2 regions of the Kineococcus sp. NPDC059986 genome follow, and region 2 is predicted to be linked to the other one. Evidence: riboswitches for the same ligand, from Rfam matches in the RefSeq annotation. Region 2 holds a riboswitch; the other holds the start of a gene.
The links. Region 2 has a riboswitch for S-adenosylmethionine ahead of AB0637_RS07525 (sugar ABC transporter substrate-binding protein). Riboswitches for the same ligand answer to the same signal wherever they lie in the genome.
Positions count from the first base shown of each region.

Region 1 (5,618 bases), on a different contig from region 2:
GCTGAGGTGCCCCCCGCCCCGGGTGCGTCAGCCGCGCCGGACGGTGACCTTCGGCGGCGTCTGCAGCGTCTGGGCGATGACGCAGTAGCGCTCGGCCAGCGTGATCATCTTCTGCTCCGTCGCCTCGTCGGCGTCGGAGGTGAAGTCGAAGGTGATGGTCACGTCGGTGATCCCGACGGGCACCTCCCGTGCCACCCCGAGGGTGCCGCGGGCGTCCCAGTGCGCCTCGGCGGTCACGGAGGCGTTGCGCAGTTCGACGCCCATGGCCGTCGCGACGCTGCGCAGGGTCACCCCCGCGCACGCGGCCACGGCCTCGCAGAGCATGTCGGCCGAGCACGCCTCGGTGCCGTCGCCACCGGCGGCGGGGTGCAGACCGGCGCGGGTCGTCCCGGCGAACCCGTCGACCGAGACCCCGATGGACTGCCCGTCGAGCACGGCGACGGCCTTGGCCGGCACCAGCGCCTTGGCCGGATCCTCCCGGTAGGAGTCCTTCAACGGCTTCTGCAGGGCCCTGAGCTCGGTCGAATCCACCGGGGAAGCTTAGGCCCGGAGGTGGTACGACCCGCAACCTGCCCGCCCCCCGACCGGTCCAGCACACTGGGCCGCGTGAAGTGGACCACGGCCCTGAAGACCCTCGAGGACGTCGCCGACCGTTGCGCGCACATGCAGCGCCAACCCGAGGGGATCGTGCGCCTGCGGGTGGCCGAGGCGTGGGTCTTCGGCGACCTGCTCGGCCCGCGCCGCGACGACCTGCCCGAGGCCGACGGGGTGCAGGTCGCACTCGTGACGAACGCGGCCGAGGAGGACAGCGCCGCGGGCACGCTGCCGCCGGCGGCGGGCCACTGGCTGGCCGCGTCCGGGCTGGAGACGAAACCCGTCGTCCTGTGGTTCCGCTCGGACCAGGCACCCGTGTGGAACCACGTCGTGGACCGTCCGGTCCGGTTCTGGACGGCGCAGGACGGCCTGGACCACGACGTGCTGGTGCAGCTGCGCGGGGGTGACGGCGAGTCGCTGCGTCCCCCGGCGCCCTCCCCCGCCGAACTCCACGACCGGTTGGTCGCGGAGCGCCGGGTCGGGGTGGAGGCGTTGCGCCGCACGGCGAACGAGTACGACGAGAAGCGCTGGTCGCCGGGTTCGCCGAAGAAGCGCGGGGACGCCCTGGCCGACGCCGCCCTGGGTCTGCTGGCCGTCGAGGACGCCCTCGAGCGGGTCCGGGCTACCCTGCCGGAGTGAGCGAGGAGAAGCTGAGCTACCGCCTGCTGACCGGCCCGGACGACCGCTCGTTCTGCGAGAAGGTGAGCGCCGCCCTCGCCGACGGGTACGTCCTGCACGGCAGCCCGTCGCTCACCACGACCGACGGCCGGACCGTCGCCGCACAGGCCGTCGTGCTCCCCCACGTGGTCGTCCCCCCGCCGTCGCGCAGCTGACGGGCCGCCGGAGAGGAGCTCGCCCCGACCACTCCGGAACCGGTGCTAGGGTTTCACCAGGTCATGAGTGACAGCGTCAAGCCCTGGCTCGCTGTCCGGCAACCCTCCCCCGCGGCGGGGTGCCCCAGGTGAAGACCTGGCCGGACGATCCCGTCCGGCAAGCGCGGACGACCGGACCCGTCGATCACGGCAGTGCTGAACTCCGCGCGCCCGCCGAACGACTCCCGGAGTGATCGCGTGTCCAACGCCCCCGTCCTGCCCGACAAGCCCCGGCGCCGTGGTCTCCTCATCGGCCTGGTCGCCGCCGTGATCGTCGTGATCGTCGTGGTCGTCGCCGTCGTCCTGGGCACCCGTGACGACACCGCGACCACCGCGGCCGGCGGTGGCACCCCCGCCAAGACCGTGAAGATCGGTGTCGCCGACGCCTCGCTGAAGTACTGGTCGACGTACAGGGAGCTCGCGAAGTCGAAGCTGAACGTCGACGTCGAACTGGTGAACTTCTCCGACTACACGCAGCCGAACCCGGCGTTGTCGCAGGACCAGCTGGACCTCAACCAGTTCCAGCACATCCAGTACCTCGCGAACTACAACGCGACCTCCGGCGACGACCTGCAGCCCGTCGGAGCGACGGCCGTGTACCCCCTGCCGCTGTACTCGCTCACGGCGAAGTCCGCCGCCGAACTGCCCGCCGACGCCCAGGTCGCCATCCCCAACGACGCGATCAACGAGGCCCGCGGCCTGCTCGTCCTGCAGAGCGCCGGTCTGGTGACGCTGAAGGACGGCGGCACCGCCTTCTCCAAGGTGAACGACATCGAGTCGGCGAAGGTGAAGGTGACGACCGTCGCCGCGGACCAGACCGCCTCGGCCCTGCAGTCCGGTTCCGTGGCCGCCGCGATCGTCAACAACAACTACGCCACCAAGGCGAAGCTGCCGACGAGCGACATCATCGTCAAGGACGACCCGAGCGACCCAGCTGCGGCGCCCTACGTCAACATCTTCGCGTCTCGCAAGGCCGACACCGGGAACAAGACCTACCTCGACCTGGCGGCGCTGTGGCACGACCCGGCCGTGCAGGAGGTGTTCCTGCAGGAGAACCCGGGCGCGGTCGTCCAGGACACCTCCGCGGCGGACCTGCAGAAGGAACTCACCGAGGTCGAGGCCGACGCGAAGGCCGCCGCGGGCAAGTGAACACGCTCATCTCGCTGACGGACGTCAGCAAGACCTTCGACCGTCGTGGCGGCGCGTCCGTCACGGCGGTCGACGGCGTGTCCCTCGACGTGGCCGAGGGCGAGGTCCTCGCGGTCATCGGGTACTCCGGCGCAGGGAAGTCCACCCTCGTCCGGCTCGTCAACGCGCTCGAGAAGCCGACCGCGGGCAGCGTCCGCGTCGCCGGCCAGGACCTCACGACGTTGTCGGAAGGGGAACTGCGCCAGGCCCGCTCCCGCATCGGGATGATCTTCCAGCAGTTCAACCTGTTCCGGTCCCGGACGGTCGCCGGGAACGTCGCCTACCCGCTGAAGGTGGCGGGCGTCGCGAAGGCCGAACGGGACCGGCGCACCGCCGAACTGCTCGACTTCGTCGGCCTGCTCGACCGCGCGCACGCCTACCCAGAACAGCTGTCCGGCGGTCAGAAGCAGCGCGTCGGCATCGCCCGCGCGCTCGCCACCAACCCGCCGCTCCTGCTGTGCGACGAGGCGACGAGCGCGCTGGACCCCGAGACGACGACCGAGGTGCTCTCGCTCCTGCGACGCGTCAACACCGAACTCGGCGTCACCATCGTCGTCATCACCCACGAGATGGAGGCCGTCCGGCAGATCGCCGACCGCGTCGCCGTGATGGAGCAGGGGCGGGTGGTGGAGGTCGGGAACGTCTACGACGTGTTCTCCGACCCCCAGACCCCTGCGGCGCAGCGCTTCGTGCGCAGCGCGACGCACGACCGGCCCTCGGCGGACACGGTCGCGCGCTTGCGCGCGCACCACCCGGGCCGACTCGTGAGCGTCCGCATCACCGACGAACCGGGACTGCAGCAACGCGTCGACTCGGCGTTCCGGCAGGAGGAGGTCACCGCCGAACTGGTCTACGGCGGGGTCTCGGAGATCCGCGAACGCCGGGTCGGTTCCCTGACCTACGAACTGACCGCACCCCGGGAGGGGGCGGTCGACGCCGCCCTGCGGGAGCTGGCCGCGGCCGGCGTCCACACGGACGAGGAGGCCTGAGCGTGGACTTCAGCGGATTCCTCGACACGATCGACGTCTTCGAGGCCGCGGTCTGGCAGACCCTGCTCATGGCGGTCGTCTCGCTCGTCGTGTCCGGCGTGATCGGTCTGGCGCTCGGGACGGCGCTGTACGCCACCCGCCCCGGCAACCTCTACGGCAACCGGTTCGTGTTCGGGCTCATCGGGTTCGTGGTCAACCTCGTGCGCCCCATCCCGTTCGTCATCTTCCTGGCCGCCATCACACCGCTGCAGATGGCCGTCGTCCGCACGACGATCGGGACGACGGCCGTGACCTTCGCGATCTCGCTCGCCGCGGCCTTCGCCGTCGCGCGCATCGTCGAGCAGTCGCTGGTGAGCGTGGACCCGGGGGTCGTGGAGGCCGCCCGCGCCGTCGGCGCCTCCCGGTTCTCCATCCTCGTCGGCGTCGTCCTCCCCGAAGGCCTCGGACCGCTGATCCTGGGGTACACGTTCATCTTCATCGGCATCGTCGACATGACGGCACAGGCCGGGATCGTCGGCGGCGGCGGTCTGGGCGAGTACGCGATCAGCTACGGCAAGCAGCAGTACGACTACGGGATCATCTACGTCGCCGTCGCGGCGATCATCGTGATCGTGCAGGTGGGGCAGGTCCTCGGGAACCGGTTGGCGCGCGGCGTCATGCGGCGCTGAAGCGGACCCTCGAGCTGCGCAGCCGGACTGCTCAGGTCCGGCTGCGCAGCTCCCCACCCGCGGGGACGTGCAGGACGCGCTCGCCCGAGGAGGCCGCGTACCGCGCGACCGCGTGGAACGCGACGGCCACGCCGGTCATCTCGAAGAACTCCTCGGCGTGGTACTCCAGGACGAACGGGAACGACGTCCTCGACCAGCCGGCGCTGAGCAGCGCGCTGCCGACCACCTCCAGGGCCACCGCGCCGAGGAGGAAGACGGCACCGCCGGCCAGGAGTTCGGCGGCGACGGGGCGCGGCAGGGACAGCAGCAGCGGGAACATCACCACCACGAAGACGGCCACGACGGGGAGGGCGAGGAACACCCACCCGAAGCGGAAGATCCCGTCGCTGCGGCCGGCGAGGTCGTGGAAGACCGCGTTGAGCTGCTCGTGCAGCTGCGCCACCTCGTCGACGGAGACGTAGAGCAGGGCGGCCCCGCACAGCAGCCAGGCCACCGGGCGGCCGCCGCGACGGCCGCGGTCCCGACGCGAGAGGTGGAAGCACAGGAGGGCCAGCAGCCCCACCTGGAAGCTGGACCACCAGGTGGGCACGTTGCCCTCGCGGTCGAGGTCGAGCGCCGCCTGGGGCCGCCCCAACCGCCCCCACCCGAGGTAGGCCACGTCGCTGATCGCGCTGAGGAGCAGCAGGACGACCGCGACACCGACGAGCACGCGCAGCACCGTCGAGGCGCGCAGGGAGAAGGTGACCACGGAGACTCCACGTCGAGGCGGCGGGCGATGCGTGAACAGGGTGTCACACGCGCACCACCTCCGGGACCGAGTCACGGATCAGGTGGGGCAGACGACCTGCCAGACGTCGGCGTGCATCTCGAAGCGCTCCGACGTCTGGTGGTCGGTGACCTCCCCGTCGGAGTTCAACCGGAACGTGCCGGACTCGGCCGTGATCTCGACGACCTTGCCCGCCGCCGTCGTGACGTCCTGCCGCTCGACGTGGACGCCGCGCCGCAGACCGGCCGCGAACCCGAGCCGCGCGAACGGGCCCGTGGACGTGCTCACCACGACGTCGGCGACCCCGTCGTGCGGGTCGGCGCCCGGCACGAGGGGGTTGCCGCCGCCGATCGTGCCGCCGATGCCGATGCCGACCATGAGGACGGGTTCGGGACCCGGCACGACGACCTGACCGTCCACCTCGACGCGCAGGCGGAAACCCCGGCCCGCGCTGATCCCGGCCCAGGCGGCCCCGACGGGGTAGGCCAGCGCCTTCAACCCCTTCTTCAACCGCTGCGCCTTCGCGGTCGCCGACGCGCCG
Region 1 covers NZ_JBFBND010000018.1:67,781-73,398, reverse strand. The annotation lists gene AB0637_RS14845 (cytosine permease) at 1-5, shown strand, start outside; gene AB0637_RS14840 (OsmC family protein) at 28-531, opposite strand; gene AB0637_RS14835 (hypothetical protein) at 607-1,233, shown strand; partial or broken gene AB0637_RS14830 (DUF1737 domain-containing protein) at 1,230-1,394, shown strand; SAM riboswitch class IV at 1,487-1,597, shown strand; gene AB0637_RS14825 (MetQ/NlpA family ABC transporter substrate-binding protein) at 1,665-2,615, shown strand; gene AB0637_RS14820 (methionine ABC transporter ATP-binding protein) at 2,612-3,643, shown strand; gene AB0637_RS14815 (ABC transporter permease subunit) at 3,712-4,311, shown strand; gene AB0637_RS14810 (hypothetical protein) at 4,343-5,059, opposite strand; gene AB0637_RS14805 (diacylglycerol kinase family protein) at 5,138-5,618, opposite strand, start outside.
Region 1: another riboswitch for S-adenosylmethionine. It lies ahead of AB0637_RS14825 (MetQ/NlpA family ABC transporter substrate-binding protein); the one in region 2 lies ahead of AB0637_RS07525 (sugar ABC transporter substrate-binding protein).

Region 2 (5,618 bases):
CCCCACCGGGTCCTTGGTGACCTGGACGAGGACGGGGTCGCCCGACTTCAGCGCGGCCTCGATGCGCCGCGGCTGCCCCTCGAGCCCGGCTGCGTCCCAGTTGACCTCACCGGCGTACAGGACGGCGTTGCGGCCCTTGCCGACGTCGACGAACGCGGCCTCCATGCTCGGCAGCACGTTCTGGACGCGGCCGAGGTACACGTTGCCGACCATGGTCGTCTGCGCCTGCTTGGCGCCGTAGTGCTCGACGAGGATGCCGTCCTCGAGGACGCCGATCTGGGTGCGGTCGTCCTGCTGGCGCACGACCATGACCCGTTCGACGGCCTCGCGGCGCGCGAGGAACTCGGCCTCGGTGAGGATGGCGCGCTTGCGGCCGGCCTCGCGGCCCTCGCGGCGGCGCTGCTTCTTGGCCTCGAGCCGGGTCGAGCCGCGCAGCGCGGTGATCTCGTCCTCGCCCGTGCCAGGAGTGCTCGCGGCGGCCGTGCTGCGCGGACGGCGCGGTTCGCGGACGCGGGTGACGGTGTTCGGCGGGTCGTCGCCGGCGACGTCCTCGGACTCGCCGGAGCCCCCGCGACGGCGACGACGGCGACGGCGGCGCGAGGAGCCGGACTGCTCGTCGCCGTCCTCGGAGCCTTCGGCCGCGTCGTCGGAGTCCTCGTCGTCCTCGGCGGAGCCGCCGTCGGTGGTGGAGTCCTCGGCGTCCGGGTCGTCGCGCTCGTCCCCGCCGTCGCGGCCGCGGCTGCGACGGCCGCGGCCCCCGCGGCGACGACGACGGCGCGGTGCGCCACCGTCCTCGTCGCGCGTGTCGTCGTCGTCCTCGTCGGACTCGTCGTCCTCGTTCTGGTCCTCGGCGTCCTCGTCGTCGTCCGCCTCGTCGGCGTCCTCGGTCTGCGGGCGGCGCACACCACGGGAACGACGCAGGTCGCGCAGGCTGTCGAGCACCTCGTCGTCGCGCGAGCGCACGTCGTGGGTGGTGTCCTCGAGGTCGTCGACCTCGTCGACCTGGTCGCCGTGCTCGTCCGCACGGGCCGCGGGCGGCGGGCCCGCGGGGGCGGAGGCGCGACGGCGACGCGAGGGGGTCTCGGCGTCCGGGGCCTGGAAGAAGAGAGCCGTCGCGCGGGCCGCGGCGTCGGTGGTCCGCTCGGGGGTGGTCTCGGCGACCGCGTCCCGGCGGCGGGCGCCGCGGGCGAAGCCGGCCGCGCGCACCAGGACCGGGTCGTCCATGAGGTCGGAGGGCTCGGTCGGCGCCTCCGCGGGGGTCTCGACCGGGGCGTCGACGGGGGCCTCGAGGGGGGCCTCGACGGGGGCTTCCTCCACGGGCGCGTCGGCGGCGGCCGCGACGACCGGCTCCACGGCGGGTTCCGCGGCGGGGGTCTCCACGGGGGCCGGCGTGCCGGCCGACTTGCGCGCACGACGCCGACGCGGGGGCGCGGTGACCTCCACCGGGACGTCCTCGGCGGGGGTGTCGGCAGGGGCGGCGACGGCACCGGTCTCCGCGACTGCCGGGATCTCCGCGACTGCCGGGGTCTCCGCGACTGCCGGGGTCTCCGCGACTGCCGGGGTCTCGGTGCGCGCTTCGGCGGCGGGCGTCTCGGGCGCCGCGACCTTGCGGACGGCGCGGCGGGCCCGTCGCCGCGGGGCGGGAGCCTCCGCGTCCGGGGTCACCTCGGGGGTCGCCTCGGGCGCGGGCTCGCTGGCGACGTCCGGGGTGACCGGGGTCTCCGCCACGGGGGCGGCGACCGCTGCGCCGTCACTGGTGTTCTCGGCGGTGGTCTCGTCGGTGGTCGCGTCCACGTGGGCGGGCGGACCGGCCGGCCTGCTCGCGGCGCGACGGCGGCGGGGCCGCGTCGCCCCGGTGCCCGTCGCGGACGCGGTCGTCGCGCCGTCGGTCGTCGTGTTCTCGTCGGGTGTGCTGGTCACGGGTGTGCTCCGCTTCGCCCGCAGCTTCCGCGCCACCGGTCGTCCCCCGCGGACGCTCGGGCGTCCTTGTCGGAATCGCCGGGCGGGTCGACCCGCACCCGACGGAAGTCCTGGTGCACCGGAGGGGTCGCGCGACGCGTGCTCCCCCCGGAGCCGCCGGCGGTCGTCGTCAGGGGAACGGGCCGGGGCGCCAGCGAGGTCCTTCCACCAGACCGCGGCGCTGCCCGGGACCCACGCACCAGGCGACGGTCTCGACGGCGGGCCGCCCGCCCGGTGTCGGGGAACGCGCGACCGTCTTCAGTGTGGCACAGCCCGGTGCCGCACAGCCCGCCCGCCGTGACCCTGCGCACTCGCGCCCACCGCCGGCGCCTCTCGGAACGTTCCCGGAAGGGCAGGGGGTCCGCTACGCTGCGACCAACACCATCCAGAGTGGCCGAGAGTCCTGGCTCGACGACGCCACAGCAACCACCGCGTGAGCGGCAGGTGCTCCCGCCAGGGACGATGGAGGACTCGCGATGCACAGCCGTACCCGTCTGACCCGGCGTTACCACGTCGACCTCGCGCGCACGGCCTCGATGGTCTGTCGCCCGGGCTCCTCGGCGCACCAGGGGACGTCAGCCGCAGCCTGACCGGCCGCCGCACGTCCCCGGGGCCATCGCCCCGCCCTCCCCGCACCGCACGAGCGCGCCGTTCCGCGCGCACCCCCCGACGGACGTCCCGTCCGCCTACCCCCGGAGCACCGCCATGTCCGCGCCCCGTCGCACCCCCCTGCCCCAGCCCGCCCCGTCGGCCGCCGCCCGCCTCGTCGCCAGCCGCCGCCGCATCCTGTCCGGCGCCCTCGGGGTCGGCGCCCTGGCCGCCACCGGCACCCTCGCGGCCTGCGGCGAGGGGTCCGCCGCGTCGGGTCTGGCCGCGCAGAAGGCCGTCGACCTCAAGGGCGCGACGCTCAAGCTCATGGTCAACCAGCCGCACGTGCTGGCCTTCACGGACCTGCTCGGGAAGAAGTTCGCCGACGAGTTCGGCGGCAAGCTCGATGTCACGGCCGTCCCCTACGACCAGCTGACGAGCAAGCAGATCCTCGACGTGCAGGGCGGCGACGGCGAGTTCGACGTCTTCGACTACTTCTACTTCGGCCTGGGCGAGCTGGTGAACGCCGACGCCCTCGTCGACCTCACCGAGTGGATCGGCGCCAACGGCGAGATCGGCACGGACGACTTCCTCCCGTCGATCTACGACCCGTACACGCTCATCGACGGCAAGCGGTACGGCCTGCCCTTCGACGGCGACACCCACGTCCTCTACTACAACGCCGAGGTCTTCGAGCGGTACGGCGTGGAGCCGCCGAAGACCTGGGACGAGTACGACGCGGCCGCCGAGAAGATCACCAAGGACTCCGGCGGCGCGGTCTACGGCGCCATCGTCGAGGGGCAGCAGGTCCCGATGATCCTGGGCTGCTCCTTCATCAACCGTCTCGCGGGCTACGGCGGGACGCTCGTGGACTCCGACGGCAAGCCCGCCTTCGCGGGCGAGGAGGGCCTCGCGGCGCTGCAGCACCTCATCGACGTCTCCCCCTCCGCCCTGCCGACGCCGCTGCAGACGGGCTTCGACCAGGCCAACTCGGCCTTCCTGTCCGGGCAGGGCGCCATGCTCGACACCTGGACCGACCTCGGCCTCAAGGCGCAGGACCCGTCGAGCTCGAAGATCGTCGACAAGTGGGGCGTCGTCACGCTGCCGGTCGGCGGGAAGAACACGACGCCGCGCACGGCCCTCGACGCGGGCTTCGGCCTCGGGGTGTCGAGCGCCTCGAAGCAGCAGGACAAGGCGGCGGCCTTCGTGGAGTGGGCGACGAACAAGGAGAACAACCTCCTGCTCGCCTCGACCGCCGGTTCGGGCATCGACCCGGCCCGCAAGTCGGTGCTCGACGCGGACTCGTACGCGCAGGCGGCCGGCAAGGCCACCGACGTCATCCGCGAGGGCCTGGACGGCACGCCGCTGGCGTGGCCGAGCCGGCAGGGCGCCCCGAAGGCGCTGCAGGACCTCGTCGACCAGCTGGCGCTCGCGATCCAGGGGCAGACGCCGCCGCAGGCCGCGCTCGACAAGGCCGCGGAGAGCTGGGAGAAGGAACTCGGATGACGCAGCTCGACGAACAGCGCGGGGAACGGACGCGGGCCGGGGTCCCGAGGCCCCGCCGCGGATCCGCTCCCGGAGGCCGGCGGGCGGTCCCCGGCCGGCACCGGCCCGGGCACGTCTCGACCTGGCTGGCGGCGCCCAGCCTGGCCGGGCTCGCCCTCATGCTCGTCTACCCCACGCTGTTCGTCGTCGCGCTGGCGGTGACGAAGTCCTCGCTGGCCCGACCGCTGCAGCGGTTCACCGGGACGGAGAACTTCGTGGACGCGTGGGGGTCCCTCGCGTTCGCCGGCTCCCTGGTCCGGTCGGTCGTGTTCGCCGTCGTCGCCGCCCTCGCGGCCACGCTGATCGGCGTGCTGCTGGCCCTGCTGCTGCACGCCCGCGGGACGCGCTTCGGCGTCGTCGGGACGGTCCTCCTGCTACCGCTCGTCACCCCGCCCGTCATGGTCGGGGTGGCGTGGAAGCTCATGCTCGCCCCCGTCGGCGGCGCGTTCGGCGGGTTGTTCTCCGCCCTGGGGTTCCCCGGGGCGAACCCGTTGGGCGACAGCGTGGGTGCGTTCGGCGCCCTCGTCGTCATGCACGTCTGGCAGTGGACCCCGCTCGTCACGCTGCTCGTGTTCGCGGCACTGCTCGGGGTTCCCGAGGAACTGCGCGAAGCGGCCGCCCTCGACGGGGCCGGCGCGTTCCGGTCGTTCACGAACGTCGTGTGGCCCGTCGTCGCGCCGAACGTGTTCTCGGTGCTCCTGCTCGAACTCGTCATCGGGCTCAAGGTGTTCGACCTCGTGACGGTCGTGACCCAGGGCGGGCCGGGCGTCTCCACCATCGTCTCCAGCTTCGAGATCTTCAGGACGGGCATGCGCGGCAGCTACGAGATCGGCACGGCGGCGGCGGAGACCCTCGTCTTCGGCCTCGTCGTGGGTGTCCTGACCACCGTCGTCACGCTGCTGCGGGCGCGCGCCGTGAAGGCCGACCAGTGAGCGCGACGACGGTTCCGAGCGCCCGGCGTGCGACGACCCCGGCGGCGACGTTGCGCCGCGGGGGGATCCGCGTCGTCCTCGCGGTCGTCGCGTTCGTGGCGCTGCTGCCGCTGCTGTTCCTCGTCTCGCTGTCGCTGCGCAGCGTCGACGACATCGCCAACGGCGGCTGGCTTCCCAGCGTCTTCGTGTGGTCGAACTTCTCGAAGGCGTTCTCGACGGTCCCGCTGTCGACGATGCTCGCGAACTCCTGGGTCGTCGCCGTCGGCGCGACGGTGCTGACCTCGCTCGTGGCGGTCCCCGCCGCGTACGTCACGGCCCGCGCCGGGGTGCGCGGGGAACGGCTGCAGACGGTGCTGCTCGCGAGCTACTGCGCGCCGCCGATCGTCGCCGTGCTGCCCCTGTACTACCTGCTCAAGCAGGCGGACCTGACGAACACCGCCATCGGGCTCGTCCTGGTCAACGGCCTGGCGAACGTGCCCGTCGCCGTCTGGCTGCTGGACGGTTTCGTCCGGCGCATCCCGGTGGAGATCGAGGAGGCCGGCTGGGTGGACGGGCTGTCGACCACCGGCGGCCTCGTGCGCCTCGTGCTGCCGC
Region 2 covers NZ_JBFBND010000007.1:47,326-52,943, forward strand. The annotation lists gene AB0637_RS07520 (Rne/Rng family ribonuclease) at 1-1,920, opposite strand, end outside; SAM riboswitch class I at 2,338-2,428, shown strand; gene AB0637_RS07525 (sugar ABC transporter substrate-binding protein) at 2,665-4,053, shown strand; gene AB0637_RS07530 (sugar ABC transporter permease) at 4,050-5,024, shown strand; gene AB0637_RS07535 (carbohydrate ABC transporter permease) at 5,021-5,618, shown strand, end outside.